DNA from 2 places in the Mesobacillus sp. ABV4_180 genome. Region 2 is predicted to be linked to the other one. Evidence: riboswitches for the same ligand, from Rfam matches in the RefSeq annotation. Region 2 holds a riboswitch; the other holds the start of a gene.
The links. A riboswitch is a leader RNA that binds a small molecule or an ion and turns the genes downstream of it on or off. The one in region 2 is predicted to bind FMN.
Positions count from the first base shown of each region.

Region 1: it holds a riboswitch for FMN, as region 2 does, so the genes downstream of both, ACXAEA_RS08915 (ECF transporter S component) here and ribD (bifunctional diaminohydroxyphosphoribosylaminopyrimidine deaminase/5-amino-6-(5-phosphoribosylamino)uracil reductase RibD) in region 2, are expected to answer to the same signal.

Region 1 is NZ_JBSWTJ010000001.1:1,774,262-1,789,775, forward strand. It holds gene ACXAEA_RS08905 (histidinol-phosphatase) at 1-786, shown strand, start outside; gene serA (phosphoglycerate dehydrogenase) at 886-2,463, opposite strand; FMN riboswitch at 2,769-2,901, shown strand; gene ACXAEA_RS08915 (ECF transporter S component) at 3,064-3,645, shown strand; gene ACXAEA_RS08920 (ferredoxin) at 3,767-4,015, opposite strand; gene ACXAEA_RS08925 (YpbB family protein) at 4,295-5,356, shown strand; gene ACXAEA_RS08930 (RecQ family ATP-dependent DNA helicase) at 5,347-6,846, shown strand; gene ACXAEA_RS08935 (lysostaphin resistance A-like protein) at 6,846-7,448, shown strand; gene ACXAEA_RS08940 (LysM peptidoglycan-binding domain-containing protein) at 7,441-8,172, shown strand; gene ACXAEA_RS08945 (YpbF family protein) at 8,272-8,730, shown strand; gene ACXAEA_RS08950 (manganese catalase family protein) at 8,764-9,333, opposite strand; gene ACXAEA_RS08955 (spore coat protein CotJB) at 9,360-9,620, opposite strand; gene ACXAEA_RS08960 (spore coat associated protein CotJA) at 9,620-9,847, opposite strand; gene ACXAEA_RS08965 (CBS domain-containing protein) at 9,992-10,624, shown strand; gene ACXAEA_RS08970 (hypothetical protein) at 10,685-11,071, shown strand; gene ACXAEA_RS08975 (metallophosphoesterase) at 11,239-11,874, shown strand; gene ACXAEA_RS08980 (MerR family transcriptional regulator) at 11,943-12,854, shown strand; gene ACXAEA_RS08985 (genetic competence negative regulator) at 12,920-13,504, shown strand; gene ACXAEA_RS08990 (Glu/Leu/Phe/Val family dehydrogenase) at 13,733-15,010, shown strand; gene ACXAEA_RS08995 (YpdA family putative bacillithiol disulfide reductase) at 15,165-15,514, shown strand, end outside.
Region 2 is NZ_JBSWTJ010000001.1:1,082,141-1,097,654, forward strand. It holds gene ACXAEA_RS05350 (DinB family protein) at 1-110, shown strand, start outside; gene ACXAEA_RS05355 (HIT family protein) at 444-839, shown strand; gene ACXAEA_RS05360 (methionine aminopeptidase) at 930-1,142, opposite strand; gene ACXAEA_RS05365 (winged helix-turn-helix transcriptional regulator) at 1,450-1,758, opposite strand; gene ACXAEA_RS05370 (DoxX family protein) at 1,943-2,350, shown strand; gene ACXAEA_RS05375 (VOC family protein) at 2,376-3,245, shown strand; gene ACXAEA_RS05380 (FMN-dependent NADH-azoreductase) at 3,423-4,058, shown strand; gene ACXAEA_RS05385 (hypothetical protein) at 4,422-4,748, shown strand; gene katA (catalase KatA) at 4,736-6,196, opposite strand; gene ACXAEA_RS05395 (cell wall hydrolase) at 6,762-7,349, shown strand; gene ACXAEA_RS05400 (spore germination protein) at 7,547-8,989, shown strand; gene ACXAEA_RS05405 (MEDS domain-containing protein) at 9,283-9,831, opposite strand; gene dacB (D-alanyl-D-alanine carboxypeptidase/D-alanyl-D-alanine endopeptidase) at 10,369-11,853, opposite strand; gene ACXAEA_RS05415 (hypothetical protein) at 11,968-12,168, shown strand; gene ACXAEA_RS05420 (metal-sensitive transcriptional regulator) at 12,291-12,626, shown strand; FMN riboswitch at 12,684-12,827, shown strand; gene ribD (bifunctional diaminohydroxyphosphoribosylaminopyrimidine deaminase/5-amino-6-(5-phosphoribosylamino)uracil reductase RibD) at 12,956-14,038, shown strand; gene ribE (riboflavin synthase) at 14,051-14,707, shown strand; gene ACXAEA_RS05435 (bifunctional 3,4-dihydroxy-2-butanone-4-phosphate synthase/GTP cyclohydrolase II) at 14,719-15,514, shown strand, end outside.

The DNA of each region.
Region 1 (15,514 bases), 690 kb from region 2:
GAAAGAGGCACACTGACGCTTGACTATCTAAAAAGATTCACTGATGCTGCAAATCAGAAAGGAATCGGGCATTTTGGGGTTTCTGAACATGCGTATCACTTCTATCAGACTGCAGATATCCTTCGCAACAGCTGGGTGGATGAGCGGAGATTTTACGATATGAACGATTATGTTGCACTCTTTCAAGAGGCATGGAGAAGTGGCATTGATGTGAAAATGTCGATTGAGATGGATTATACACCTGGAAAGCACGCAGAAATGGAACAGTTCATCAAAAACTATGATTTTGATTATGTGATTGGGTCAATTCACTGGATAGGAGATTTTGGGATTGACCTTGCCGAATACCGTAAAGAATGGGACAAAAGGGATCTCTTTGAGGTATATAAAAGTTATTTTGACCAGGTGGTAACGCTCGCTGAGTCCAATCTGTTCGATATTATTGGACATATCGATCTTGTGAAAATCTTCAAGTATGTACCTGCGGATGAAAACTTCCTTTTGGAACAGTACGACAGGGCGACATCCGCGCTGGCTCAATCAAGAACATGTGTCGAAATCAGCACTGCAGGATTAAGAAAGCCGACCCAAACAATTTATCCTGACAAAAGGCTTCTTCAAATGTGCCATGATAAAAAAATCCCGATTGTTTTATCATCCGACGCACACATTCCTGAAGATGTAGGTGCAGATTACGATCAGGCATTAATTCTTGCCAGAGAAGTCGGATATAATGAGATCATGACATTTTCAAAGGGTGAACGTAAGTCATATCCGTTGGGATAAATATAAACAGGCCACCATATTGGTTGGCCTGTTTGTGTTTAATAATGTGGGCAAGTGGCTCTTTTAGTATTGCAGTGCTTAAAAGTCACTGCTGATTACTTACAGAATTATGCTGTTGATGGTTACGATGTCCTTGAGAGATTTCAGCTTCTCGATCATATCCTCAGCTAGTGGTTTATCGAAGGATAGGACCATGATTGCTTCACCTCCGGCTTCCTTTCTTCCAACCTGCATCGTCGCAATATTCACTCCATGATCGCCCAATACTTTTCCTACATGTCCGATAACCCCGGGACGGTCCATATGCTGTATGTAGAGAAGGTTGCCTGAAGGAAGGAAGTCGATATTGAAGCCGTCAAGATTAACAATTCTCGGTCCGTAATGCTCGATATAAGTTCCGCGTGCTGTGAAGCAATCACCGTCACCTTTTGCCGTGACTGTAAGTGTGTTGGCATAACCGAAGTGGTTCCCTGTCACTTTTTCACCAATCATGATGCCTCGTTCCTTTGCAATATGGATTGCATTTACTTCGTTTACGTTCACATCTATGCGGTTTTCAAAGAAACCTGCAAGAAGCGCCTTGGTCAAAAAAGTTGTTTCAAGTTCTGTTACAGTACCTGAGTATGTTACAGTCAATTCGCTTATTCCTTTGTTATGGCACTCGGAAACAATTTTTCCCATTTCTTTTGCAAGCTGGTGAAAAGGCTGGATTTTTTCGTATATCTCTCTGGACATCGCCGGCAGATTGATGGAATTAGAGACAGGCTTATTTTCAAAGAATGTCCGGATTTCATTTGCTACCTGTGTAGCGACATTCAATTGGGCTTCTTTCGTTGATGCACCGAGATGGGGTGTAACAATTACTGAATCGAGTTTCAATAATGGATGGTCACAGGATGGAGGCTCGACTTCAAAGACATCAATTGCTGCACCGGCTACATGTCCTTTTTCAATAAAGTGAGCCAGTGCGATCTCGTCGATGATTCCGCCTCTGGCACAGTTCAGCAAGTACACGCCTTTTTTTGTTTTGCCTAGCGTTTTTTCATTTAACAAACCTTTAGTTTCTTTTGTCAGGGGAGTATGGACTGTTATTATATCTGATTCACCAAGAACTTCATCGAAAGTGGATAATTGAACACCCAGGACCTCAGCCCGTTCCTTAGTGAGAAACGGATCAAATACTTTAACTTTCATACCGAATGCCCTGGCGCGTTTGGCGATTTCCGATCCGATTCTTCCCATGCCGATGATACCTAAAATCTTTCCGAATAACTCATTTCCGATGAAGAGATTTCTCTTCCAGTCACCATTCTTTACGGTGAAGTGTGCCTGAGGAATATTTCTCATGAGAGCAGACATCATCGCAAAAGTATGTTCCGCGGTGGAAATTGTATTGCCATCTGGAGCGTTCACGATGACAATGCCTCTTCTTGTTGCTTCTGTTATATCGATATTATCCACGCCGACACCTGCCCGGCCAACAATTTTCAATGACGGCATGCGGTCTAGAAGGCCGGAAGTAACCTTTGTTGCGCTTCTTACTAACAGAGCATCAATTTTACTTAAATCAACAAGGTCCGAATTGATATTGTCCATATGTACCTTTGCGTGTTTCCACTCCAGCAATGGCTGCAAGCCTTCTTCCTTGATTGAATCAGCAGCTAACACCTGAAACATCCATATCCACTCCTCTGTAAAAGAAATAATTTTCTGATTATTTTACAAAACGAATATTCTTTTGTCAAATCAGCTTAATGTTCATAAAAATAATGTAAACGCTCCCAAAACCATTGATTTTACAAATTTAGATCCCCGAATTCCCGAATTTTACATTCTGTTCCATTCAATGTTCGCTATTCTAAATCATATTCAACAACAGGGTGTAATAGGAGTGGAATTGTGGCTGACATAAAAACGTCACAAGCAAACACCTTCCCAAATCTTCTTTTTTTCAGTATAATAAACTTGTTAAATTTAATATGGTCTATCTTCGGGGCAGGGTGAAATTCCCGATCGGCGGTAATGAGGTTCTTTCTCTAAGCCCGCGAGCCTGTATGGGCAGGATTTGGTGCGATTCCAAAGCCGACAGTATAGTCTGGATGGGAGAAGATGGAGGTTCTGCAGACGTTCGGAAAATGCAGGTTTCGAACGTTTATTAAGCATGCCTTCTCAAAGTATCCCTCAAGCCTAAATCTTGAGGGTTTTATTTTGTTATGGTATGTGAATGCTGAATCTTTCTTCTTTATGTGAGATGGATCTCGATAAGGAGAGAGGGAAATGAAAAAATTTAGTGTAAAAGCAATGGTTTCAATTGGGATGTTGAGCAGTATTTCTTATGTATTGATGCTGCTGAATTTTCCGCTTCCGCCGTTTCCAAAATTCTTAATGGTTGATTTCAGCGATATTCCTGCATTAATTGCTGCGTTGATTTTTGGGCCGGCAGCCGGTATTTTAGTAGAGTTGATCAAGAACATGCTTGATTATTTCATGACAGGCAGTGAAACGGGTGTGCCAGTAGGCCATGCTGCCAACTTTGTCGCAGGAGTTTTATTCATCCTGCCAACTTATTATATCTATCAGCGACTGAAAACAAAGAAGGGTATGACATTCGCCCTTGTGGCAGGGACTGTCAGTATGGCAATCCTGATGAGTGTCCTGAACTATTATGTTTTTCTTCCTGCCTACACGATCTTCCTGAATATGCCAGCAATGTCTGGTCCGGAAACAAGGCAGTTAATTGTTGCTGGAATCCTGCCATTTAACTTTGTTAAAGGCATCCTGATGTCAATTGTGTTCATGTTGATGTTCTCAAGAATGAAAACATGGATTGAAAGGCAGCAATCTTTTAAAAACGCATAATGAACTCATTTGAGTTGAAATACAAGAAAAAGCAACGGCCTGCACCGTTGCTTTTTTCACTTTTAAAAGTCTAAAAATGAACAAAAAAATTCCCGCTGGGAGGCGGGAATTATGTAGGTTCTTATTCGAACTTAGTTGCATCTCCGTTGAATGGCTCATCAGCAACTTTGATTGAATCAGTTGGGCATCCTTCAAATGCATCCATCATGTCGTCGATCAATACATCAGGAATCTCAACGATACCTTCGTTTTCATCAAGTGTTACGAAAGCAATGCCTTCATCATCGTAATCGTAGATATCTGGAGCAGCTGCACCGCAAGCTCCGCATGCAATACAAGTTTCTTTGTCAACAATCGTGTACTTAGCCATGATCTAATTCCTCCCAAATGGTTAACAATAATATGCTGTCTTCACGAAAATAGTGAAAACGTATTCCTCATACCTATTGTAAAACTGTATCGCCAACATTTCAATAAAAAAAGTATTGAGAATGCTTATCACACAAGGCATTGAATGCTTTTTGCGCTGAAAATAAAACATTTTAAGAGGTATTTTCATGTTAAAATATATCTATATTATTTTTCTGCTATAGGGTGAGCAGCCGAATATGGAAGCTTACTTAATGATTTTACCTCTAAGGGTGGTTCTATGGGGATTACATATATAGAAGGAGTCGTCCTGGCATTATTGAAAAAAATAAATGGAGAACGGACGATTTATTCCTTATTTCATTTATTTCAGGGCAAGAGATCATCTCAAACGATCCAGGATGCTCATCTTTACCAGATCACATCTTATTTCAATACATTTCCCTCAGTTACTAGAGGACAACTTGAAAATTTGGTATATGGACTAATTGAAAAGCATTTGGCGAAAGAAATTGCCGATACAAAAGTCGTGCTGACTGATAAAGGCATGGAAGTCCTGGAAAGATATCTGTCCGAAGTACCCCATCCTGCCTATTTAAACGGCTGGAAGTACCATCAAGTAACAGATGTTTTTTGGGAGCGGCTGACTTTGCTCATTCAGGTTAGTTCTAATTTAATCCATCGTGAACGCGGTTTTATCCCGGTGAGAAACAAGAGGGAAACCCTTTCCTGGGTCAAACAATATATCAGGCTGCATGGTGAAGATCGCTATCAGCTTGCAGAGGAGCTATATAGGGAATTAGTGGCATCGCTTGATCATGAAAATACAAGGCCTGAATTGATTGTTTTGAGATTGACAGGATACAGGAAAATTGGTCTGACTATTTTACAAGCTGCTGAAATAACAGGATTGGAACCAGGACGTTATCATTTTGAGTTCTTGAACTGTCTTCATGCGATGTTTAACAGGATCCAAAACGATCCCTCTGGTTTTCCGCTGCTCAATGCCATTTTGAACCAGACAGAACGGAAGGTTCCTTTAACGCTTTCTACTGAAAAAACATATAATTTGCTGCTAAAAGGATACACACTGGAGGAAGTTGCAGCTGCCAGAAGCTTAAAAGAGAGTACAATTGAGGATCATGTAGTGGAAATTGTCCTTTCCTTGAAGGAATTCAGCATTGATTCCTATGTATCTCCTGAAAAACAGCATAGGGTTGTTCAGGCAGCCAAAAAGAATTCTGCAAAGAAATTAAAACAAATAAGAGAACGAGTTGAAGATGCTACTTACTTTGAAATCAGGCTCGTCCTGGCAAAATATGGTGATACGGAATGGAATTAAAGGATTATCTAAAGAAATATTTTAATTTTGCCGATTTTCGGCCCGGGCAGCAAGAGACGATTGAATCGGTGCTAAACAAGAAGCAAACAATTTCCATGCTTCCAACAGGTACTGGGAAATCACTTTGTTATCAACTTCCGGGTTATTTAGTGGAAGGACCAGTACTTATTGTTTCTCCGCTCCTTTCACTGATGCAGGACCAGGCCGAGCAGATGATGGCCCTGGGAGAAAAACGGGTGGTGGCGTTAAATTCATTTCTAACGCCCCAGCAAAAAGCTAAAGCACTTGAACAACTCCATCAATACAAGTTCATCTTTATCTCACCGGAAATGCTTGGGTTGGATTTTGTGTTAGAGCGGATAAAAAGGATTAATGTCTCTTTATTCGTAGTCGATGAAGCACATTGCATCTCCCAATGGGGGTATGATTTCAGGCCTGATTACCTCAGGCTTGGTGAAGTGCGCGAGCTAATAGGGAATCCGCTGACGCTTGCACTGACAGCAACAGCTTCGAAGGAAGTCAGGATGGATATTGCTGAAAAACTGCGGCTTAAGGATTGGAATGAGATTGTTTATTCTGTTGACCGCCCGAAGATTTCGCTGGCTCTAGAACAGGTGGAAACCTTCCAGGATAAACTGGTCCGCACATTAGAACTGGTGAAATTCTTAAAGGGACCGGGAATTATTTATTTTTCGAGTAAAAAAGTCGCAGAACAAACAGCAGGCTATATGAGGGAGAATGGGGTCAGAAAAGTAATGGCTTACCATGGAGGACTGGACTCAGAGAGCAGGATCCTCATCCAGCAGCAGTTCATCAACGGCCAGCTTGATGTTGTATGTGCAACAAGTGCTTTTGGAATGGGAATCAATAAGGAAAATGTCCGTTATGTGATTCACTTCCATATGCCAATGCAAATCGAATCCTATCTTCAGGAAATTGGCAGGGCAGCAAGAGACGGGTTGAATTCTATCGCTATCCTGCTTTATTCACCCGGGGATGAGCAGCTGGCCTATCAGCTGGCAGAAGGTGAGCTTCCTGATCGAATCCAAATTAATCGGCTCTTTACCTTCCTTGAAGACCATAAGCTCCAATATCAGGAATTGGATCAGCATGCTGAAGAGGCATCCATTTTTTGTGGGTTCACAGAAATCCAATGGAGAATCGTCGAAAATTACCTTTCTCATTTCGAGGTGATTGATTATCCTCAGGACAAGGACAAGTTAATCAATGTGGTAGAAAGCCGTCTCAAGGTTAAAAATGCAAAGATCAAACAAATGCTTGAGTGGGTACATACCAGGGAATGCAAAAGAATGGTTATCTTAAAGGTTTTCAACGAAGAAATTGAAGACAGGCCAATTGATTGCTGCAGCAATTGCGGGATAGACATGGATCATTTCAAGGAAACAAAATCTTCCGATGATCAACAGTCACAAATGATAGACTGGAAACAGGATTTGGCTTCGATATTATTAATAAGTGAGCGGATATGATGAAGGAAAGATACAGGGAAACGGTGGCAGGGCTTACTGAAAAAGAACTACTTTTCCATTTAGTGGCTACGCAAATATTACTATTAACGATTTCTGCAATTTTAGGTATGATAGTGTTTGATAGTTTATCTGAATTTACAGGAATATTTTTATGGGATGATTATAGGATCATAACTTACGGCATTGGTGCGGGTGCTGCCGTGGTGGCGTTCGACCTCCTGATGATGAAGTATCTTCCACGCTCTTATTATGATGATGGAGGGTTGAATGAGAGGATATTCAGGAACAGGGGGCCATTTCAGATCGCGCTGATAGCAGCAATCGTTGCCATTAGTGAAGAGGTTCTTTTTCGTGGAATTATCCAGACGAACACGGGATTAATTTTATCAAGTATAATTTTTGCTGTTGTCCATTATCGGTATTTGTTCAATTGGTTTTTGTTTTTGAACATCGTCTTGCTGAGCTTTTTAATTGGTTATATTTATATGGTGACCGATAATCTGCTGGTGACGATTGTCATGCACTTTTTCATTGATTTCTTTTTAGGGCTGATTATTAAATTCAAGGCTAGGGCAGCAATTGGGGGTACAGACGTTGAATAAAGAAAAACCTATCAGAGACCAGGCTGAGCGCCTGAGAAAAAGGGTCGAGCGAAAAATAGAACATGCGGTCGAGAAAAAAGATCCGCTTCCGCCAAGGAGTGAAATCCACAGGCAAAAGCAGAAAAAGACGAATGTAAAGGTAAAATACCCTGTCATCAGGTTAATGGCACTCTTTTTCATTTTGCTGCCAATATCTTTTTTCAGTATAATTTCCTATCTTGAAGGTGCAAAAGGACCATTGAATAGAACATTGGAACGCGCAGGTGTTGAGATGATCAAGGTGGAAATCAATAGCGATGATGAGCATAGAGCACCTGAAGAAGAGGACGAAGTGGCACCAGGGTTTGAAGAAATTGATGATACAGAAAAGATTAATGTAGTTGCTGCTGGTCCTGCACCATCAAGCAGCGGTGATAAAAACACAACTGAGAAAACTATTGAGGACGAAGAAAAAGAAGCGGTAAAAGTGACGGCAACAGAGTCAGAAGCATCTGTGGATGAAAACTCTGCCGCAGAAAAAGAAGATGAGCCAGCAGAAAAGGCTGATTCCAACAGCAGTGAAAAAATCATTTACCATACTGTAAAGCCGAGTGAAACGCTTTTCAGAGTAGCGATGACTTATTATAAATCGCAGGATGGAATCCAGATTATAAAGAAAGCAAACAATATCCAGGGGAATGAAATCCAGGCTGGACAAGTATTGAAAATACCAATCACAAATTAGCCGGAGTGCATGCTCCTGGCTTTTTTTCTTTTTTCGGTATCTAATATCATAACTCCAGGGACAAGCTCATAAAAATTACAATAAAGGGGAGGGCATGCCATGGAACCGGAAATTGTAAATTTGGATGAAAAAACAGATCAGGCAACAAAAAGGATGCTTCAGAATTTAATAGATCGCAAGAAAAAATTTGATCGATTCAAATCAAGGCATCTATTGTCCGTCTGGATGACAATCGGCTTTATTTCGCTTTATTTTTATTATTTGTATGTGACGGTGATGAAGCCGTATTCCTATTCGTTCGCAGAAATTTTTTCAGTTTTCGTACAGAATTCAGCAAACCTTTATTTCCTGATCTTGACCGTCGGAACTTATGGCTTGATGATTTTATTGAAGGAGAAGCGGGAAAAGGCGGAGAAAGAATATCATGCGCTCCGATGTGAGATTGTGGATAGGAGCAAAGATTTATGGAAGAAAGAAGAAGAGTGGAAGAGCAGACATATTGTCTTTGATATGTTGAAGAAAAAGTTTGATATCAACCTGTTCCATGAAAATAAATAGAAAAGAAGCATCCAAGTGGATGCTTCTTCTAAATTAGAATATCCGCTTTTTCCCTTGTTCATCCTTAAGGATCTCGACTGCTTCCCGAAAGCGTTGGGAATGGATGATTTCTCTTTCTCGAAGATACCTTAGACCATCATTCAAGTCCGGGTCATCGCTCATATTGATGATCCACTGATAGGTTGCCCTTGCTTTCTCTTCAGCTGCAATATCTTCATACAAATCTGCTATCGGATCCCCTTTTGCTGCGATATAGGATGCTGTCCAGGGTACACCTGCAGCATTATGGTAGAAGAGTGCGCTGTCATGATTAGCATAATGGGCATCAAGGCCTGCCTGTTTCATTTGTTCGGGAGTGGCATCCTTCGTTAGTTTGTAAATCATGGTCGCAATCATTTCAAGATGAGCAAACTCTTCTGTGCCGATATCGGTCAGCAGGCCAATGACCTTGTCGGGTATCGTGTAACGCTGGTTTAAATACCGCAAGGCTGCTGCGAGTTCTCCGTCAGCGCCGCCATACTGTTCAACAAGGAATTTAGCAAGCATGGGGTTGCAGGTGCTTACTTTTACGGGATACTGCAATTTTTTCTCATAAAGCCACATCTTCCTTACCCCCTCCTAAGATTAATTTAGATCTGCCACGGCCAAGGACCGTCATTCCAGTTCCATGGATAACCTGAATAGCTGTTGCCGTATTGCTGGAGAGGTCCATACATGCTTTCAACGACTTTCTTCAGTCGTCGCCTTTCTTTGGCGAATTGATTAAATTGGTTGATGGCGTCAAAATCCTCTGGATGGGTATCTAAGTATAATGTGAGTTCCACAAGCACAAAATCTACTGCCTGGAGCTCTTCCATGGCTGCATAAAATTCCTTAGGCAATTGCTTCATTAGTGATCACCCTCTCTTGGAGCCTCGTATGGAGAATACCAAGGATCATAGAAAACCTTCCACAGTGTCCCTGTTCGTAATGCTTGCATTGGTGTGAATTGTTCAAGATTGGGCGGTTGAAAGCCCAGGAATAGGTTGGGCGGCGTGGAATACGTTTTAGCCTTTATAGGCGGACAAGGGTCGAAGGGACTGGCGTACGGGTACCAAACTCTTCTGTATTTAGACAAACTAAGCCCTCCTCAAGTTAAACTTCAGTTCATTTTATGAGGGAAATTTTATTTCATGTTAAATTTATCTGGTTTAGCAGGGATTTTTCCAAATTTGCAGAAATATATAAGATATGGCAGTACTTTAAACCAGAGGTGAGTTGAATGTTTGTTAAAAGTATCATGATTCCGAAGTTCAGGTGTATTACCGTTCAGCATGATGAGACATTGAAGAATGTATTAGAAACGCTGGATGGAAATGAGATTGATGGTGTTCCTGTATTGGACGGCGACAAGTATATCGGTGTCGTCACAAGATATGGGATTTATCAGGATTACTTCAACACAGGTGGCCAAAAAGATGAATTCCTTCAAAATAAAGCAGCAAGGGACATTCTGACTTTACAGGACCAAATTCTGCATGGAAGTGAAATTTTCGAAAGCACATTGGTGAAATTGAAAGATATTCCGCTGATGGCAGTAATCGATGAATATGACAAATTCCAGGGGATTGTTACCCGTTCTGATGCACTTGATCAATTCCAGAGCGCATTTGGGGTACATAGAGAAGGCGTGAGGATTGCTTTTACATCTGTTGAAACCGAAGGCCGTATCGCAAGGCTTGCTGATATCGCCCACCAATTCCATGAGCATATCATTTCACTTGTAACCTTTGACGAAACGGATAAGCTTGTCCGCCGAATTGTCATGAAGGTCGAAAAGAAGGACAATATTGATAAGTTCATTAAAAAACTGGAGGATTCAGGCTTCAGGGTTCTGGATATTCACGAAGTTTAATTTTCTTGGCAGAAATAAAGACAAGGACCTTTCATACATTGGGTATGGGAGGTTTTTTTGATGTTTTGGAAAGTATTCAGATTGGCAGTGGGTTTGCTTTGCGGGTATCTGACAGTCAATTGGCTGCCAGATTTAAAACCATTTCACCCGGAGGAATTCCTGGGTGAATTTATTTTGCATCCAATCGAATTTCTGGCAGGAACAATGGCACTGGTCGCAGGGATGTATGCAAAGGGAGGTTTGATTCGTTCTGGTTTCGTTGCAGCAGTCAAAACGATAAAGGGCAAAGAGGGGATCATTTCTGATATAATTTTAGCAATTGGAACTATTGGCTGCTTTTTCCTTTTGCTGCCGTTCGGAATCTGGCAGACAAGTATCTTTTTCAGTTTCTGTTTACTATATGGTATGATTTCTTTTAGTCCATTGAATACAGAAGAAGAGATTTAGATTCATTTGAAGGAGGCTTAAAATGGAATTCATCATATTTTTTTATTGTTTTACTGATTATAGGCTGCTTCCTTCTGATTTACATGTACCGGCAGGCATTTGCAGACAGGGTAATTCATCAGGAATTGCGCCTTAATAATTTTCCGGCAAGCTTCGGGTCAGTTAAATTGTTTTTTATCTCAGATATACATAAGCGTACAGTTTCAGATACGATCATTAATGAAGCAAAAGGCAAGGCTGATATAGTCATTATTGGTGGAGATCTTGTCGAAAAAGGTGTGAAGCTTGAACAGGCTGCTGAAAATATTGAAAAGTTGAAAACGATTGCACCCGTTTTCTTTGTGTGGGGAAATAATGATTACGAATTTAATTCGCATGAACTGGACTCCCTCCTTTACCACTCAGGGGTGAAGGTTCTTGATAATACAGCTGTAAAATTTGAATCGCGAGAAGGGGACCTGCTATATATTTTGGGAGTCGACGATTACGGCACAGAAAAAAGCAGGCTGGATCTTGCCATGCAGGATGCTGGAGACGATGGCTTTAAAATTCTGGTAAGCCATAGTCCATTCATCGTGTACGATTTTAAGCAGGACCATGGAATCAGCCTTGTGCTTAGCGGCCATACCCATGGAGGACAGATCAGGATCATGGGATTTGGACCTTATGAATTAGGCGGTATAAAACAGAAGAACGGAACAACGCTGCTGACGAGCAATGGCTATGGCACGACGAGTATACCATTCAGGCTCGGTGCAAAAGCAGAAACGCATTTAATAACATTGCTTCCAGAAGCAGATTGAAGTTTTACTTCCAAGCTTAAGCATGGGTATAATCAGCGGTAGTGCAAGGTAATGACGGAGGAATGAACATGGGGAATAGCGAGGGGAAATACAATATAAAAGCAGTATCCAATATGCTTGGAATACAGCCGGGCACGCTGAGAGCCTGGGAAAGAAGATACCAGATGATCGCCCCAGTAAGAAATGATTCCGGCCACCGCTTGTATACCGAGGAGCATTTGAAAACCCTGAAGTGGCTGATTGCTAAAGTCAACCAGGGCTTCACGATCAGCCAGGCTGTATCTTTACTGGAAAACGCAGAACCAACCATAGAAAGTGCCGAGCCTTTGAAGAAAGATCTATTGGACGAGCTTCGGGAAAAAATCCTTCATGCATTGCTTGACTTTAACGGTTCTCAGGCACATGAATTGATCAATCAGGCTTTCAGCTTGTTTACGGTAGATAAGACGGTTATGGATTTATTAGGTCCAATTTTGATTAAAGTGGGCGATTTATGGGAAGAGGGAAGTATAACGACTGCACATGAGCACTTTGCTTCTTCATTTTTACGTTCGAGAATTGAAGGGATTTCAAATTCCTTCCCGCACAGCTCATTCCTGCCTAAGGTAATTGCGGTATGCGGTCCTGGGGAAAGACATGAGCTTGGCTTGTTAATCTTCACCCTGTATTTGAGGCGCAAGGGGTTTGAAGTTGTTTTCCTGGGGACTAGTTTGGCCGAGAGCGATCTTGAAGTGGTACTTGATAAGGTAAGACCAAAGTTCCTATTCATTTCATGTACTCTGGAAGAAAATAAGGCGGCAACTCTTGAGCTTACAGATGAAGTCAGCAAGAAATACTCTGACCTTTTCATCGGCCTGGGAGGCATCGCGATTGATTCCATGGCAAGCCAGGAGCGCCAGAAGTACTCGGAACACTTATTAGGTATTTCCAGGATGGATTGGGAAAAATGGCTGAAAAAGCGCATTGAAAAACTTAAATAATCACCAACCTGCAAAATTTTCATAAACTACAACAAGAGCTTTGTCGATGGCAGGGGGCATGAATTATGCGCTTGGAACGCTTAACCAACAATAAAATAAAGATCTTTCTGACGATTGATGATCTTTCAGACCGAGGGTTGACCAAGGAAGACATTTGGAAGGATTCCTTGAAATGGCATCAGCTTTTTCACGATATGCTGGAAGAGGCCAGCGAGGAATTTGATTTGGAAATCCTCGGATCAGTCGCGGTAGAGATTTTTTCCCTGCATGCTCAGGGAATGGTGATGATTGTCACGATGATCGAACAGGATGAAGATGAAGAGCAGTTTGATGATGGAATTATTGAAATGCAGGTCACGGTCGACGGAAGCGAAGATATTTTGTTTGAGTTTGAAAATATCGAATACGTGATCCAGCTGGCAAACAGGCTTGCCCAAGCTGGGATTTCAGGTGGAAGCCTGCATTTCATGAATAGCCATTATTATTTGCTTATGAATGGAATATTGCCTCAAGATGCAGATAAAGCGGTGTCCTTGATGGCTGAATATGGTACCCCTTCAATTTTGAGTATTCATAGATTGCTCGAATACGGGAATGAGATTATGGAAGAACGTGCAGTCGAAACTCTTCTTCATTATTTTAATAAATAATGGAGGAGAGCTTCGGCTTTTTTTAACGATTTCACCACCTGGAATGTCTTATTATTCAGTAAATTTATTATCAACTCAATAATAATAAGGGCTTGAATGGCAGCGTTTACAAACAATAATCAAAAAATGCGGAAAACTGTTTTTTTCTTCTTGCATAAAATAACCAAAGGTGTATACTAATCCATGAAAGCAGACAACATCCGCAATAGTGATTTAGGAGGTTTATCAATGGTAGCCGCAAACGGTAATGAAAATCCAAATAAAGAAGACAAACATGACGTCTTACGATCTACACAAACTGTTATTCACAAGGCTTTGGAGAAACTCGGGTACCCAGAAGAGGTCTATGAGCTTTTAAAAGAGCCACTCAGGATGATGACAGTGAAAATTCCTGTCAGAATGGATGACGGATCTGTTAAAGTCTTTACTGGCTACCGGGCGCAGCACAATGATGCAGTGGGTCCAACAAAGGGAGGAATACGTTTCCATCCAAACGTAACGGAGAAAGAAGTAAAAGCCTTATCAATCTGGATGAGTTTAAAATGTGGTATTGTTGACCTGCCTTATGGGGGCGGCAAAGGCGGGATCGTATGTGATCCCCGCGACATGTCATTCAGGGAGCTGGAAAGATTAAGCCGTGGTTATGTCCGCGCTATCAGCCAAATTGTCGGACCGACAAAAGACATCCCTGCACCTGATGTTTTCACGAACTCACAGATCATGGCTTGGATGATGGATGAATACAGCCGTATTGATGAATTTAACTCTCCAGGATTCATTACAGGCAAGCCGCTAGTTCTCGGTGGTTCACATGGTCGTGAATCAGCAACAGCAAAAGGGGTAACGATTTGTATTCGCGAGGCAGCCAAGAAAAAAGGAATCGAACTTGAAGGCGCCAGAGTAGTTGTACAGGGCTTTGGTAATGCCGGAAGTTATTTGGCAAAGTTCATGCACGATGCTGGTGCTAAAATCATCGGTATTTCAGATGCATACGGTGCATTGCATGACCCGGATGGACTTGATATCGATTACTTGCTTGACCGCCGCGACAGCTTTGGAACAGTAACTAAATTATTCAATAATACAATTACAAATAAAGAGTTGTTGGAACTTGATTGTGATATCCTTGTTCCTGCAGCCATTGAGAACCAAATTACTGAAGAAAATGCCCATAATATCAGGGCGACTATTGTTGTTGAAGCTGCGAACGGCCCAACAACTTTGGAAGCGACAGAAATCCTGACAGAACGCGGCATCCTGCTTGTTCCGGATGTACTAGCATCTGCTGGCGGTGTAACCGTTTCATACTTTGAATGGGTCCAAAATAATCAGGGTTATTACTGGACAGAAGAAGAAGTGGAAGAAAAGCTTGAAAAGGTTATGGTGAAATCCTTTGACAGCATCTATGAAACAGCTCAGACCCGCAGAGTAGACATGCGTCTGGCAGCCTATATGGTTGGTGTCAGAAAAATGGCGGAAGCAAGCCGCTTCCGTGGGTGGATTTAACATCCAGTACAATGCTTTAATAAAATAAAGGGTTCTTCATTGAATCTTAAGTAAAAATCTCCTATCATTAACAGATAGGAGATTTTTTATTAGTCTCGATTCGAAATGGCAAACATCCAGAGAATAACTGGTTTAAGGAGTGTTTGAATATAAAATGATTAAAGAAGAGATCATTATCGTTGGCGGAGGTCCATGCGGTCTTGCAGCTGCAATCGCTTTGAAGAAAAAAGGGAAGGATGCCCTTATTATTGAAAAAGGAAATATCGTGAATGCGATTTATCATTATCCAACACATCAGACTTTTTTCAGCAGCAGTGAAAAACTTGCGATCGGCGATGTCCCTTTTATTACCGAGAGCCATAAACCAAAGCGGAATCAGGCACTGGTTTATTATCGGGAAGTTGTAAGGCGGGAAGGACTGAGAATCAATAAGTATGAAAAAGTGACTGAAATAGTGAAAACAGGGGAATCTCTTTTTACAGTTTCAACAGATAAACAGCAATA
Region 2 (15,514 bases):
AAAAGCCTTTTCTCGGACTGGAAACATTCGGGGAACTTGCCAACATGGCGTTGTTTCATGAATCCTATCATCTTGGCCAGATTCATGCGATGAAGAAATTGGTAAAGTAATAGATTTTACAGAAGCAGTGTCCTGAGGCACTGTTTTTTTAGGAGATAAGAAAGTATTAAATTCACTTTGAGAATTGTCGAGCTCCAGCGCCTAGCCCCTCGAGACGCTTGTCTTTTTGCGGCTCCTAACTCCTCGAGACGCTTCGGTCCTGCCAATGAAGTCAAAGAGCGACTTCACTGTCAGGACCTCCAGCGCTTTTCGGAGTTGGGCAGTCGCCTACACATTTCGATTTCGGTCCGGCCAATGAAGTCAAAGAGCGACTTCACCGGTCGGCCCTCCAGCGCTTGTCGGGGCTGAACAAGGCGCTTGCGCTTTTCTTAGGAGGCAGGCAGATGTACATAAATGATTGTCCATATTGCAGCGTACTTACAGATGAAGAGCAGGAGATTGTCCTCGAGAATGAGAGTTGTTACTTCATCCAGAAGGAATCAGAGCAGAAAGTCCTTCAAGGGAGCGGGCTGATTATTCCGAAACTGCATAAACAGGATGTATTTGAGTTATCAGAGCAGGAGTGGAATGATTCAAGAGAATTGCTGCTGGGTGCCAAGGAGATTCTTGATGAGAAATTTTCTCCCGATGGATACAGTGTGGGCTGGAATACAGGGAAGGCTGGTGGGCAATCAATCTTCCATGCTCATTTGCATGTCATTCCACGGTTCAGGGACGAGCCTTTTGCCGGGAAGGGCATCAGGTATTGGATCAAGCAGGAAGAGAATAAACGAAAATGATTCCTCTGCTGGAGAATGTTTGAATCTCTGGTAAAAAAACAGTCTATTGAACAAAGAAGAATGGCCTCTGCCGAAAGCAGGGGCCATTGTTTAATTTGAACTATTGTTCCAGTCTGCATACAAACCACTTCCATTGCAGCCAGGGCATTCGTATGGAGCGGCATAATAGACAAACTCATTGGCAGAAAAGGCATAATACCCTCTTCCATGGCAGTCAGGGCATTTATTCTGATCCTTCATATTCGTAACATGGTTCTCATATCTAGTATTTCTCCACTGGTTAATCGCATTGAACAATCCCATGTGCGTTCACCTCCAGTTCTATTCATATAGTTTGGAGAAATTTATTTGTTTTTATGTATAGTTTATGGAGAATTTTGCATTTTGCGCCGGTACTAGCACAGAACTTGTCTGGAAAATTTAAAGGAGGCATGATTTGCTGCTATCTAATCCCAAGCTTAGAAAAGCATATTTGGATGTTGAATTCATTTTTAGGAAGATAGATAGAAGATATTTGAAAAGACGCATGAATTTTCATGTGTCTTTTTCTACGCAAAAAAGCACTCGACGATGATCGAGTGCTTCTTTTAATTCCCTTTTGAAAATATATTCACGCTTCCAGCCAGCTCTGGGACCATTTTTCAATATCCCTCATAAGAGGTTCGAGAGCCTTCCCTTTTTCAGTTAGTGAGTATTCGATCCTGACGGGCGTTTCTGCATAGACTTCTCTGTTAATAATTCCTTCATTCTCTAAATCTTTCAGCCGATCGGAAAGAACTTTACCACTGACTCCAATGGAAGATTCAATTGTGCAGAACCGCTGTGGCCCTGAAAGCAGCTGATATATGATCAATCCAGTCCAACGCTGGCTCAGGATGGTCATGGCTTTTTCAAATCTGGGACAAATCGACTTATCCATCTCCATCACTCCTTACTTATATTATAAACATACGAAAGAAAAAATAAATTACTTTTTATAAAATAATTACTTGACGAAACCTTATAACAAAAAATATAATAACTTACATAAAGTAAGTAACTAACGAATTATATATTCAACTGCAGTTAATATACTCGAAAAAATTAATTTGGAGGAAAAGGCAATGATAAAAAATAATGAAGCAGGCGCAACGATTTTAAGGGTAATATTGGGTATCACATTTCTAATTCATGGTGCAGCAAAGTTCCAGGGAGGAATTGAAAACACAGTTGGTTTCTTTGACAGCCTTGGATTGCCAGGTTTCACAGCGTATCTGGTAGCGCTCATCGAATTAGTTGGCGGCTTGGCAATGGTGTTGGGAGTGGGGACAAGAATTATTTCAATCCTATTTGCGGTCGTTCTAGCTGTTGCTATTGTAAAAGTAAAGCTGGCTGGAGGATTCCTTGGAAACGGCCAGATGGTTGGATATGAATTGGACTTAGCTTTATTGGCAATCTCTATTTATCTTGCAATGACAAATAAGTCGCTTTTCGCTTTGGATAATGTTCTTTTTCAATCTAAAAAAGCTTAAGCAATATCAAAAGGAGGAATCATATATGAATTTTCATCAGCCACCAGTTACTTTCGTAGGACAGGTCAATCTTAAGGTCCAAAATTTAGAGCGCGCACTTGCCTTTTATAAGGAAGTAATTGGATTTAAAGTATATGAGCAAACTGAAAGTTCAGCAAAGCTGACTGCTGACGGAGAGAAAGTATTGCTTTCGATTGAACAGCCAGCAGACGTCATACCAAAACAGGCAAGAACCTCGGGACTATACCATTTTGCGCTTTTATTGCCCCAGCGTTCTGATTTAGCAAATATAGTAAGGCACTTTGTAAAGGTAGGCTATCCTCTTCAGGGGGCATCCGACCACCTGGTAAGTGAAGCCCTTTATTTAGCGGATCCTGATGGCAATGGGATTGAAATCTATACAGATCGCCCAGCATCAAAATGGGATTGGAATAATAACGAAGTGGTGATGGCTACCCAAGCTCTGGATGCAGAAAATCTGCTTGCAGAGGGAGTGGATGGATTGTGGAATGGCCTGCCAGAAGACACAGTCATGGGTCACATCCATTTGCATGTTTCTGATTTAGCCAATACAGAGGACTTTTACACGAAAGGTCTTGGATTTGAAGTGGTTTGCCGTTATGGATCACAGGCTCTATTCATTTCTTCCGGCCACTATCATCACCATATTGGACTGAATACATGGAATGGGGTTGGAGCACCTGTACCGTCAATCAATAGTGTCGGGCTGCAATCATTTACATTGATACTGCCAAACGTACATGCAGTAAATGAAACGATTGTCCGGCTAGAAGAAATAGGGGCAACTGTTACAAGTGAAAATGGTGTGTATATTACTTCTGATCCTTCAGGAAACCGTATCAATCTGGTATCAGCAGGCAGCAGGGAAGGATAAGTGCTTTGAAAAAATCCGCTTGATTGGCCACGGATCTTAGAAGGATTTTCCAGTAAGCATTTAAATTGACCTAACGTTCAAACCGGAGTATTATCTCGAAGTAAACTATTTTAATTTCAAGATTTATTTATATCGAAATAGTTGCGAAATTTTAAACTAGATAGGTGGAATTGCATCATGGCAAAGGTTTTATACATCACAGCACATCCGCTGACTGAAGAACAGTCCTTCAGTTTGGCTGCAGGAAAAGCATTCATCGAAACATACAAATCTCAGAACCAGAACGATGAAGTTATTCATCTGGACTTATTTAAAGAACACATTCCGTATATCGATGCAGACGTATTGGGCGGCTGGGGAAAGCTGCAGAAAGGTACGGAATTCTCAGCGCTTTCAACAGAAGAGCAGGCAAAGATCGGCCGTCTTGCTGAACTCGTTGACCAGTTCACAGCAGCAGACAAATTTGTTTTTGTCACACCACTATGGAATTTCTCATTCCCACCTGTGATGAAAGCATACCTTGATGCTGTCGCAGTGGCAGGCAAAACATTCAGATATACACAGGAAGGCCCAGTGGGCTTAATGACAGATAAAAAAGCCCTTCACATCCAGGCTCGCGGAGGTTACTACTCAGAAGGACCAGCAGCAAGCATGGAAATGGGACACCGCTACATCGAAACAATCATGAATTTCTTCGGTGTACCTTCTACTGAATGCCTGTATCTAGAAGGGCAAAATGCGAACCCTGAAAAAGCACAGGAAATCAAAGAAAACGGAATCGCCCGTGCTAAGGATTTGGCACATACATTCTAAAAAACTAGTAGCCGAAGTTAGAAGCTGTCCGAAAGCTCATTTTTAGAGCTTTTGACAGCTTCTTTTTTTCTTAAGGACAGAATTCATTGGAACCTAGAGAAAAGTGTCCGTCATCGGGGTGATGAAGGACAGAAACCCATGGGCAGTGCAGAAAAATGTCCGTCATCGGAGTGATGAAGGACAGAAATCCATGGCAAGCGCAGAAAAATGTCCGTCATCGGAGTGATGAAGGACAGAAATCCATGGCAAGCGCTGAAAAATGTCCGTCATAGAGTTGATGAAGGACAGAAATCCATGGGAAGTGGAGAAAAATGTCCGTCATAGAGTTGATGAAGGACAGAAACCCATGGGAAGTGGAGAAAAGTGTCCGTCATAGAGTTGATGAAGGACAGAAATCCATGGGAAGTGGAGAAAAATGTCCGTCATAGAGTTGATGAAGGACAAAACCCATGGGAAGTGGAGAAAAGTGTCCGTCATAGAGTTGATGAAGGACCGAAAACCTTGGATATGTGCCCGGTCAAGGGAAGGAATGGAGAAACCGGTCACATAAAGAAGCGGTATGGGACCTGTCAGGGGTATAAATCACAGAAAAGTTTCAGTCATCAACGCTATCGCGATTGCATTATAAAAGCAGGCAGGAAAAAACGGATGCCCTTAAAGGACATCCGTTTCATCTATCAAACTTCCTGAGGCACCTGCAGGCCGAGACCTTTAGCGATAAGTGTTCCGTATTCAGGATCTGCCTTGTAGAAGTGGCCGATCTGGCGGAGTTTGATGTCGGCGCGCTCCACAGGCTTCATTGCTGCTACGATGTTTGCAACAAGGCGCTCGCGTTCTTCTTTGTTCATCAAACGGTACAGGTCACCGGCTTGGGTGTAATGGTCGTAGTGGTCGTAGCCAACGTTTTCGGCAACGCCACTGACAGGGAAGGACGCCTGCTTGTGCTCGTTCACTTCAGTTGGGCCACCGAAACTATTAGGCTCGTAATTTACGCTTTTACCGCCATTGCCGTCAAAACGCATCTGGCCGTCACGCTGGTAGGAGTTCACTTCCGATCTCGCCCTGTTGATTGGCAGGTGATTGTGGTTCGCTCCCACACGGTACCGATGTGCATCCGAGTATGCGAACAGGCGGCCCTGAAGCATTTTATCAGGTGATACATCGACGCCAGGCACAAGGTTTCCAGGAGAGAATGTAGCCTGTTCAACTTCCGCGAAGTAGTTTTCCGGATTGTGGTCCAATACCATGCGGCCAACTTCAATCAATGGATAGTCTTTCTGTGACCATACCTTTGTAACATCAAATGGATCGATGCGGTAAGTATTCGCATCCTCTAGAGGCATGATCTGCACATAAAGCTTCCAGGCAGGGAAGTCGCCAGCTTCGATTGCATTGAATAGATCTTCTGTATGGTAGTCAGGATTTTCTCCTGCGATTTTTGCAGCTGCTTCAGATGTAAGGTTTTTCACTCCTTGCTCTGTCTTGAAGTGGTACTTGATCCAGACACCGTCTCCTTCAGCATTTGTCCATTTGAACGTGTGGCTGCCAAAGCCATGCATATGGCGTAATGTAGCAGGAATGCCTCTATCAGACATTAAAATAGTGACCTGGTGAAGCGATTCAGGTGATAATGACCAGAAATCCCAAACTGCATTTGGATCCTTCAAGTGTGTCTGAGGATTTCTTTTTTGTGTATGGATGAAATCAGGGAACTTGATTGCGTCGCGGATAAAGAATACTGGAGTATTGTTCCCGACGATATCATAGTTTCCTTCCTCTGTATAAAACTTCACAGCGAATCCACGCGGATCACGAACAGTGTCAGCTGATCCAAGCTCTCCCGCAACTGTCGAGAAACGAATGAAAAGTGGTGTCCTCTTGCCAACCTCTGAAAGGAATGCAGCCTTCGTGAATTCAGTAACATCATTTGTCACTTCAAAATAGCCATGAGCTCCGGCACCTTTTGCATGCACAACACGCTCTGGCACACGCTCACGGTTAAAGTGCGCCAATTTTTCTAAAAGGTGTACGTCTTGAATTAAAGTCGGACCTCTTTGTCCTGCCGTCATGGAGTTCTGGTTGTCCCCAACCGGCGCTCCCCAGCTTGTAGTAAGATGTTTCTTTTGACTATTGCTCATTTTCAACCCGCCTTTATCATGTATTTTAGTTATAACTAAATGATAACAACTTTCAATTAAAAATCAATACTAAATTATAATTATTACAAATTAGAAATTAGTATAATTTGATAAAACCTCTATAATCAAATGTATGGCGCTATCCGAATTTGAAGGGTATTTTCCTTTTATGGAATTCGCGCAAGTTTCGTATAGGTTGGTCGAGATATTGTGAAAAGTGGGCGATTTAACATTAAATTAGTTGTTGAAGAATTCGCTGAAATATTGCATAAATTGGTCGAAATACTTTGTTTTTGCCAATAAATCAAAGTGAAATAATAGCGAAGTTACAAATCTGTAACGCTATGTAAAAATTGAACCGAATAATGACAGTGCTGGTTAGACAAGGAAACAAACCTGGATTGGAATAAACTACCGCGTTTAATACAAACCAAGCTATATCAATAGCTGGAAGTGGGCGCTCCCAGATGCCACATATTGGACGATGAATCACTGTGTTACAACTGCTAGCCTTATCAGTAGAGAAAGAGAGCAACTCTACTGGGAGGAATGAAAAATGAAGAAAATGAAAAAGACATTGGCAGCGCTGACAGCTGTAGCATCCTTATCTTTATTTTCAATGGGAGCAGCTGCAGAAGCGGCAACATACCAGGTGAAAAGCGGGGACACACTCTGGGGAGTGGCCAGCAAATATGGTGTGCCATTGACAGAATTGAAAAAAGCGAATAATAGAACTAGCAATCTACTATATCCAGGACAAAAGTTGACAATCCCGGCTGCGACGGTATCTGCAGCAGATCAGGATCTTCTTGCGCGTCTGGTCCACGCTGAAGCAAAAGGCGAGCCATATGCAGGGAAAGTTGCAGTAGCGACTGTTGTCTTGAATAGAGTAGCAAGCCCTGATTTCCCTAATACGGTCAAGGGCGTCATCTATGAAAAATCGAATGGCTATTATGCATTTACACCGGTGAAAAACGGCGCAATCAATAAGCCGGCGGATGCAGAGTCTAAGAAGGCTGTAAAAGAAGCCCTCGCATTCAGAGGACAAGGAAAAGGTTCACTATTCTTCTTTAACCCGAAAACGGCAGTAAGCAAATGGGTATTCTCAAGAGAAGTAACAGTGACGATCGGCAGCCACAGATTTGCGAAATAATTGCAATCTATATAGATAAAAAGGACACAAGAAATGATGTATGAATTTTCATACGTCATTTTTTTATGTGCGCATTTTAAATTGTAATTGCAAAAAAGCAGCCTTTTTCCTTTTCATCCTTCACAGTTTCCGTGAATAAGTATAGTATTTTGCCATTTCCTAATACTAACATTACGGGAGGAAGAAGGATGCCGAACATGGAAATTCAAAAAAGCCTTAAAGAAAATATCATGAATATAAGGAATACTTTTCACGATACTTCTGACCTTATTGTTAGAAAGATTAAGGTGGGCTTTAAAGATTCTTTTGAAATAAATGTTGTCTATCTGGATGGAATTATTGATTTGGATCTTATTCAGGAAAATGTGGTTAAGCCTTTATTAGAACCATTCAGGACTGTAGGTTTTAAGGAATCACAAATTGATCAAATGATTGAAAGAATTATTGAGTCGGCGGATGTGAAAACGACCACTCAGTATAAGGAATTGACCGATGCCATCGTACAAGGAAGTACCGTGTTACTGATTAACGGGTATCGAAAAGGAATTATTGTGCCATCTCCTAAGTGGGTGGAAAGAAGCATCGAATCATCAATAGGAGAACGGTCTGTAAGAGGACCGCAAATTGGTTTGACAGAAAAAATGAAAACCAATATTAATTTGATAAGAAGTTCATTGAAAACTCCTGATTTTTGTGTAGAAACAGTGGAATTTGGCTATTTTTCGCCAACATCTGTTTCGATATTATATATAGAAGGCATTGTTGATAAAGGAATTTTAAAAGAAGTTAAAAAGAGGCTAAAAAGCCTTACCATTAAGTATGTCCTTAGTGAAAGAGTAATAGAGGATGTATTAGAAGGAAAACCAAAGTCTTTTTTTTCGCGTGTAAGACATTCAGAACGAATTGACGGGGTAGTTTCATCCTTATTTGAAGGAAGGGTGGCAGTTATTGTTGATGGGTACCCTTTCGCCATCATCGCCCCTGCGTTATTTATTGATTTCCTTCAGGCCCCTGATGACTATCACATATCGATGGGCAGGTTAACAAGCCGATTAATACGATTGATCGCCTTTATATTGGGAGTATATTTGCCTGGCGTTTATATCGCGATTGCAAATTTCCATAAAGATGACCTGCCAAATAAGATTTCAAAAGCGCTCATTTCGAAGGAAGAGCTATTGCCGACCTTTTGGGAAATTGCGATTCTCTTATTTTTGATAAGAATGCTAGTAGATGTTTCGTTTCGTCTTCCGAAAAGCGCGGTAATCTTGGTCTCTTTAATCGGAACAATCGTAATTGGTGAAACAGCGGTTACTGCAAAATTAATCCACCCAGTTAGTCTGATCGTTATAGGGATTACAGCTCTGTCTAGTTTCTTAGGGGCTAACAGAGGACTTGTGGAAGCGGATGCCCTTTTAAGAGTACTTTTTTTGATTATTGCTAATTTTTTGGGGTTCAACGGTATGATCGTTGGAACAACCCTTCTGATTATTTATATGGTGAGTCTAAAGTCAGTGGGTGTTCCTTATCTTTCACCTTTAATTCCATTTAAAATGCAGGAATGGAAAGATACATTTTACAGAGAAGATTTGCAGAAACTTATTGATAGCAAACATACTTATTCCGAAGATCAAGATTAACTGTGAAAAATAACTTCATGTTGCAAAAAGACAACCATCAAAAAAGTTCGAAGAGAGGTTTCTCTACAATCTGAAAGCTCCAAGGAATGTTTCCTTAGAGCTTTTTTATTGCTTATGTTTGGCTTGGGCTTAAATCGCTTTGAGTATTTGTCGAATCGAACCGAAATGGCAGGAGAGTGTGCGATCGCTCCCAACAGACTATTCGATGTCTGTTCATCTAAGGAGTCAAGTGAATCAATCTTTTTAAGTGGTTTTGTGTATTCCATTTTTTCCACTTCTCTGAAAGCCTGCTATCAAGTAGTTGCTGGATTATTTTTTCGTTTATTCAAAAAAAAGTTGTGGCGGTTTATAAGCCTTCCTTCAAGATCATCACTGACCCTATCTGAATCGTAGGCGCAAACAGAGAGAAGTCTTTTTTCACTTACAATTACTTCTGCTTCTTTTTCAGAGGTTGTTAATTTATTCTGCACTTCTCGCTCATCTCCCCATTCTACGTGAGCCCAGCTTCGTACAGAAAATCCCCCTTCTGAATAACCGTCAATTAATTTCGGGAGATATTCGAAGATTGAATTACATTGGAAATCTCCCTTAGCATAATAAAAATCATAGTTATTTATGATGAATACATTATTTAATTGGCTTTTAGTCAATATCTTCGCTAGACTTTTTTTCAACTGTAGATTTATTCGATCATTTTCTATTATTATGGAATATTGATTCTGTTCCAAACCGCAAACAACAAAGTCCACTACATTTTTTACATACTCTTCTATGTTCTCGAAAATATATAATATATGTCCCTCGGTAAGGTTTTTAAGGTGGTTGACCGGTTTTATATGCATTTTTTCCAACAAAGCACTCCCAATCTAATGTCAACGTATTTCTTCATCAAACCAGCGAAAAAACTCCTCTCAGTTATTTTATGAAGAAGTATTGGAATAGGGCCTCCATAGCACCCATCAACTAGACTCTTAATCCAGCATAACAGTAATTCGTAAAAAATGTGTGAAAATTTTGTCATAAAAAGGAATGGTATTAAAAAAGAATTTCGTCTAGTTTTTATAGTTAAGATTGTGAAGAAATGTACTTAAATAAACGGGCGCTTATATAAAGAGGACGTATTGCAAAAACAAAATTCGCTTAACGATGACGTTAAGCGAATTTAGTAAAACCAATGCCTTTATAGCAATAAAAATAGACCATCAAATATTATTACATTTCGATGGTCTATTTGCCTTACAAAAGTAAAGTGTGTGACAGATAACAAAACCTGCTAGCCGTGGCGAGTTTTATTTTCTATTATCAATTAAGAAGTCAAACGAGTGTTTTTTCGGCATAAATAACCTTTTGAAATCTCAGTAGAAATGGATTTTTATCAATTAGGGCTGTCTGGCCAGGATTTTAACAAGGTGATTTTCGATGTTCCTGCCTTTTGTATCATCCAGCAGGTTATTCAGTAAGACTGTAAAAATCAGAGTCTCTCCGCTGTTTGTTTTTACATAGCCTGCGAGCGTGCTAACCCCTGTCAGCGAGCCTGTTTTAGCGATGATCCGATCCTTCAGTGGTTCATCCTTCAGCCTGTTTCGCATTGTTCCCCCGACCATCCTGTCACTGGCGCCGGCAACTGGAAGTGAATGCTGAAAATCCGGGAACCATTTTTCCTTCTGGGCATGATAGAGCAGGCTTGTGATTTCATTGGCTGGGACGAGGTTTGCATGAGAGATTCCTGAACCGTCCCTTAAAACGAGTTGGCTGGTGTTCACACCGAGCCTGGTTAGTTCAGCATTCATGACTTCAAGCCCTTGTTCCCAGCTTCCTTCGCCCTTGACAACCTTTCCCATTTCCTTTACAAGCACTTCGGCATGGCCATTATTGCTAAGCTTCATGAAAGGAATCATGAGATCCGACAATGCCATCGATTTATGAGAAATGAGTACAGTTTTCCTCTCGGAAACAGTGCCTTTTCTTATTTTCCCAACAACCTCTATCCCTTTCGCCTCAAGGGAATTCTTTAAAAGGCTGGCTGCGTAAAGGGCAGGCTCCCATACAGCCACCCATTCGCGGGCGTTACCAGCACCTTCTGGAATGGTGCCTTTTACATAGACTGTATTCGTGCCATGCTCCCGCTCAATGTTAATATCGTATTTGCCTTTGGAATCGACGGTTTTCGTTTCGTTGATGATTTTTACATAGCCGGTTTCAGGCTCAACTGAAATTGCAGCTGCTTTCCCTTTTTTTCCTGGGAGGATATTGACGATGACTGTGCCGGCATCATAATCCATGTTTGGTGCAGCAGTCAGTGCTGAGATTTGTGAACCATAGTATTGATGTTCGTCATTCCAGGTCAGGTCTTCAGAGTAGCGGATCTCGTCGTACCAGCTGTCATCTGCGACCAAATCACCATCAATTTTCATTATCCCTTTTTCTTTGATTGCACGGGCCATTTCGTCAAAATCAGCTGGAAGCAGCGTCGGGTCACCCTTCCCTTTTAAGACCAAGTTTCCTGACAAGGATTCACCGCTGATTTTTCCATCTGTCAATACCTCTGTCGAAAAGCGGTAATCCCCGCCTAAAACGGAAAACGCAGCTGCGGCAGTGAACAGCTTTAAAACAGAGGCAGGCTGCAGGCGCGTATCACCGATATGCTCGTACAACACGGTTCCATCCTCTGCAGACCTGATGCTCACTCCGGCCAAAGCCCCTTCTAGTACTGGTTCATTTGTTAAAAGAGCATTGATTTCTGCTGCCAGGTCTCCGCTTGGCTGAATTGCCTGGGCAGGAGGTTCCTCTGTATGGAAATATGGAATTGTGGCCAAGATGATGACAAGTACAAAAATGAAAATTGCCGTGGATTTTGGTTTCAAAATTCTACTTCACTCCTTTCATCGCTCTATGGATTCGACATGAAATTTCCCAATAAACAACTATTAGAGTCTATGATAATCTTTAAACTAATATAAGGTTCAGGAGGGAAAAAAATGTACCGGTACTTGTGGAACGCCTTACTCATTGTAGCCATCGGAGCAGGATTTTACTTCTACGCCCAACTAATTTTTTCTAAAGTAACTGACCCGCTGTACGGATCATTGGCCCTTCTCGCAGGCTGCCTGTTCGCTGCAGGCATCTTCAGGGAAATTCTACTGTATGCCCAGGCTGGACAAGAGAACAGTCAGGTTTAGGAATGAAATGCAGGACACCTCTTTATGGGGTGTTTTTTTCTGTATATAGAGATTTTATGGGATGTACTGTATGGGGGTATGATAATATTGAAACATAAGAATAAGGGGGGATTGGATTGGATATTTTAGAGCCCGGAACGAACCCATCTGAATGTGCAGACAGTTGCTGTTCATCAGAACGTAAGAGCCATCACTCAGAAAAAACAAAGAAGAATCTCGTTACGAGATTAAACCGTATAGAAGGCCAAATTCGCGGCATTAAGGGGTTAATTGAAAAAGACACATACTGTGACGATGTGATCACGCAAATCTCTGCTACCCAGGCTGCACTGAACAGTGTTGCCAAATTATTGCTCGAAGGCCATATGAAATCATGCATTGTCGAACGGATCCAGGAAGGTGATAATGAAGCAGTGGATGAGCTGCTGATCACGATTGAAAAGCTGATGAAAAAGTAAAAGGGACATATTGTTTCGTATCTAGCAAACTGTCCTGTATAATGACACTAACTGAATAATTTCCTTCGGGGTCGGGTGAAATTCCCAACCGGCGGTGATGAAGCGATGCTTCTTAGTCCGTGACCCGGTTAACGTTTGTTAAACGGTGGATCTGGTGAAACTCCAGGGCCGACAGTATAGTCTGGATGGGAGAAGGAAAAAAATGAGGATTAATATACAGGGAGAAGTATGCCCTTTTTTAACCCTCTAATTTGGCATAGCCTTTTTTAGGACCCCGAAGCGATTTTGTTTCGGGGTCTTTTTCATTTTTAAAAGAAGGAGGGTTGCATGTGAACGATATGGACTATATGGCTCTTGCCATCAGCCTCGCCAAAGCGACTGAAGGACAGACATCGCCAAATCCCCATGTCGGTGCGGTAGTGGTCAAAGACGGACAGATTATCGGAATGGGTGCTCATCTAAAAGCAGGGGAACCACATGCTGAGGTGCACGCTATCCGGATGGCTGGGGAAAAAGTTAATGGAGCCACACTTTATGTAACGCTTGAGCCATGCAGCCATTTTGGCAAAACACCCCCTTGTTCGAATTTAGTGATCGAATCTGGCGTTAAGAAAGTTTTTGTCGCTTCGGTCGACCCGAACCCTCTTGTAGGCGGTGCGGGAATCAAAAAGATGCGTGAGGCGGGCATAGAGGTTGAAGTTGGTTTGATGGAAGATGAAGCAACAGGGCTTAATAAAGTATTTTTCCATTACATAAGCACTGGAATGCCATTTGTGACTTTGAAGTCTGCAACTAGTCTAGATGGCAAGATTGCCACCGTCACCGGAGAGAGCCGGTGGATTACCGGTATGGAGGCAAGGAAAGACGTCCATCATTTCCGTCATAAACATGACGCGATCTTGGTCGGAGTTAATACGGTTATCAAAGACAATCCAAGCCTGACGACTAGACTTGAAGCTGGGGGGAAGAATCCTGTCAGGGTGATTCTGGACACTGCTCTTCGGACACCGCTGCGGTCTGAAATTGTTATTGATCAGGCTGCAAAAACCATTATTGTGACCGGAGCCGAGGCAGATCCGCAAACGGCAAAACAATTTATTGATAGAGGTGTTGAAATCATACAGATAGAGACTCCCAAAATAGGAATATCTCAAATGCTGAAAAAACTTGGTGACCGGGGCATTGCTTCTGTCTATGTTGAAGGCGGTGCAGAGGTGCATGGGAGTTTTTTAAAGGAGAAGGCTTTTCAGCAGGTGATTACGTATATCGCTCCAAAGCTGCTTGGCGGCAAGAATGCGCCTGCATCATATGGAGGAGAAGGGATCGCCCGGCTTGAGGAAACCGTTTCGTTAAAGATTAAAGAGGTAAAACAGATTGGCGAGGATATCCGGATCATAGCTGAGCCCGTCTAAAAGGAGGTTCGTATGTTTACAGGAATCATTGAAGAAATCGGGTCAGTCGCCAATGTCCAGCATAGCGGCGATTCATTTGTCCTTACAATAGAAGCAAGTAAAGTCCTGACAGATGTCCATCTCGGGGACAGTATAGCTGTTAACGGAGTTTGCCTGACCGTCACTTCATTCATAAAAAATCGATTCACGGTGGATGTTATGCCGGAAACGGTAAAAGCGACTAGTTTAAGAACCGTCAAGAGGGGTTCGAAGGTGAATTTGGAGAGAGCCATGGCTGCTGGAGGCAGGTTCGGGGGCCACTTTGTCGCCGGCCATGTGGATGGAATCGGAGTCATCAAGGGAAAAAAGCAGATTGAAAACGCTGTTTACTATGAAATACAAGTAGAGCCCGATTTGCTGAGATATGTCATCATGAAAGGTTCTGTCGCTGTTGACGGGACCAGCCTGACTGTTTTTGGAATATCCGAAGACAGTATAACCTTATCGCTGATCCCACTTACTCTTTCCGAAACGGTTCTCGGTTACAAAGGTACAGGCGATATCGTCAACATCGAATGCGACATGATCGGGAAGTTTGTAGGTCACTTTTTGACCAATCAGGTTCCTGCTGCACCAAAACGAGACAACAATATTACAGCCCAGTTTTTAGCGGATAATGGGTTTATGTGAGGGAGATAACGATGTTCGATCCGATTGAAGAAGCGATTTATGAACTGATGCAGGGAAAGGCCGTCATTGTTTGTGACGATGAGGACCGGGAGAATGAAGGAGATTTCATCGCACTCGCGGAAAAGGCGACACCAGATGTCATCAATTTTATGGCCACGCATGGACGAGGATTGATTTGTGTTCCAATCGAAACAGATTTAGCTCAGAAGCTGGATTTAATGCCGATGGTTTTTCGCAATACTGACCCCCATGGGACAGCATTTACCGTGAGTATAGACCATAAGTATTCGACAACCGGGATTTCTGCTTTTGAACGCTCGGCAACTGTACTTAGCATGCTTGATCCTGAATCAAAGGCTGCTGATTTCAAAAGGCCTGGCCATATTTTTCCGCTTGTTGCCAAGAAAGGCGGAGTGTTAAGAAGGGCTGGCCATACGGAGGCAGCAGTGGATCTTGCTATATTATGCGGTGCAAAACCTGCCGGGGTCATCTGTGAAATTATGAATGAAGACGGCACGATGGCACGAGTTCCGGAGCTGCGCAAGATTGCCGACCAATTCGAGCTGAAAATGATCACGATTAAAGACCTCATTCAATATCGAAACCGAAAGGATCAGTTGATTAAAAGAGAGGTTGAAATCAATCTTCCAACCGAATTCGGTATGTTCAAGGCTGTCGGCTATTCAAACGTAGTGGATGATAAAGAGCATATTGCCCTTGTAAAAGGGGAAATCGACGCAGAAGAGCCAGTACTTATCAGAGTCCACTCTGAATGTCTGACTGGGGATGTATTCGGCTCTTACCGCT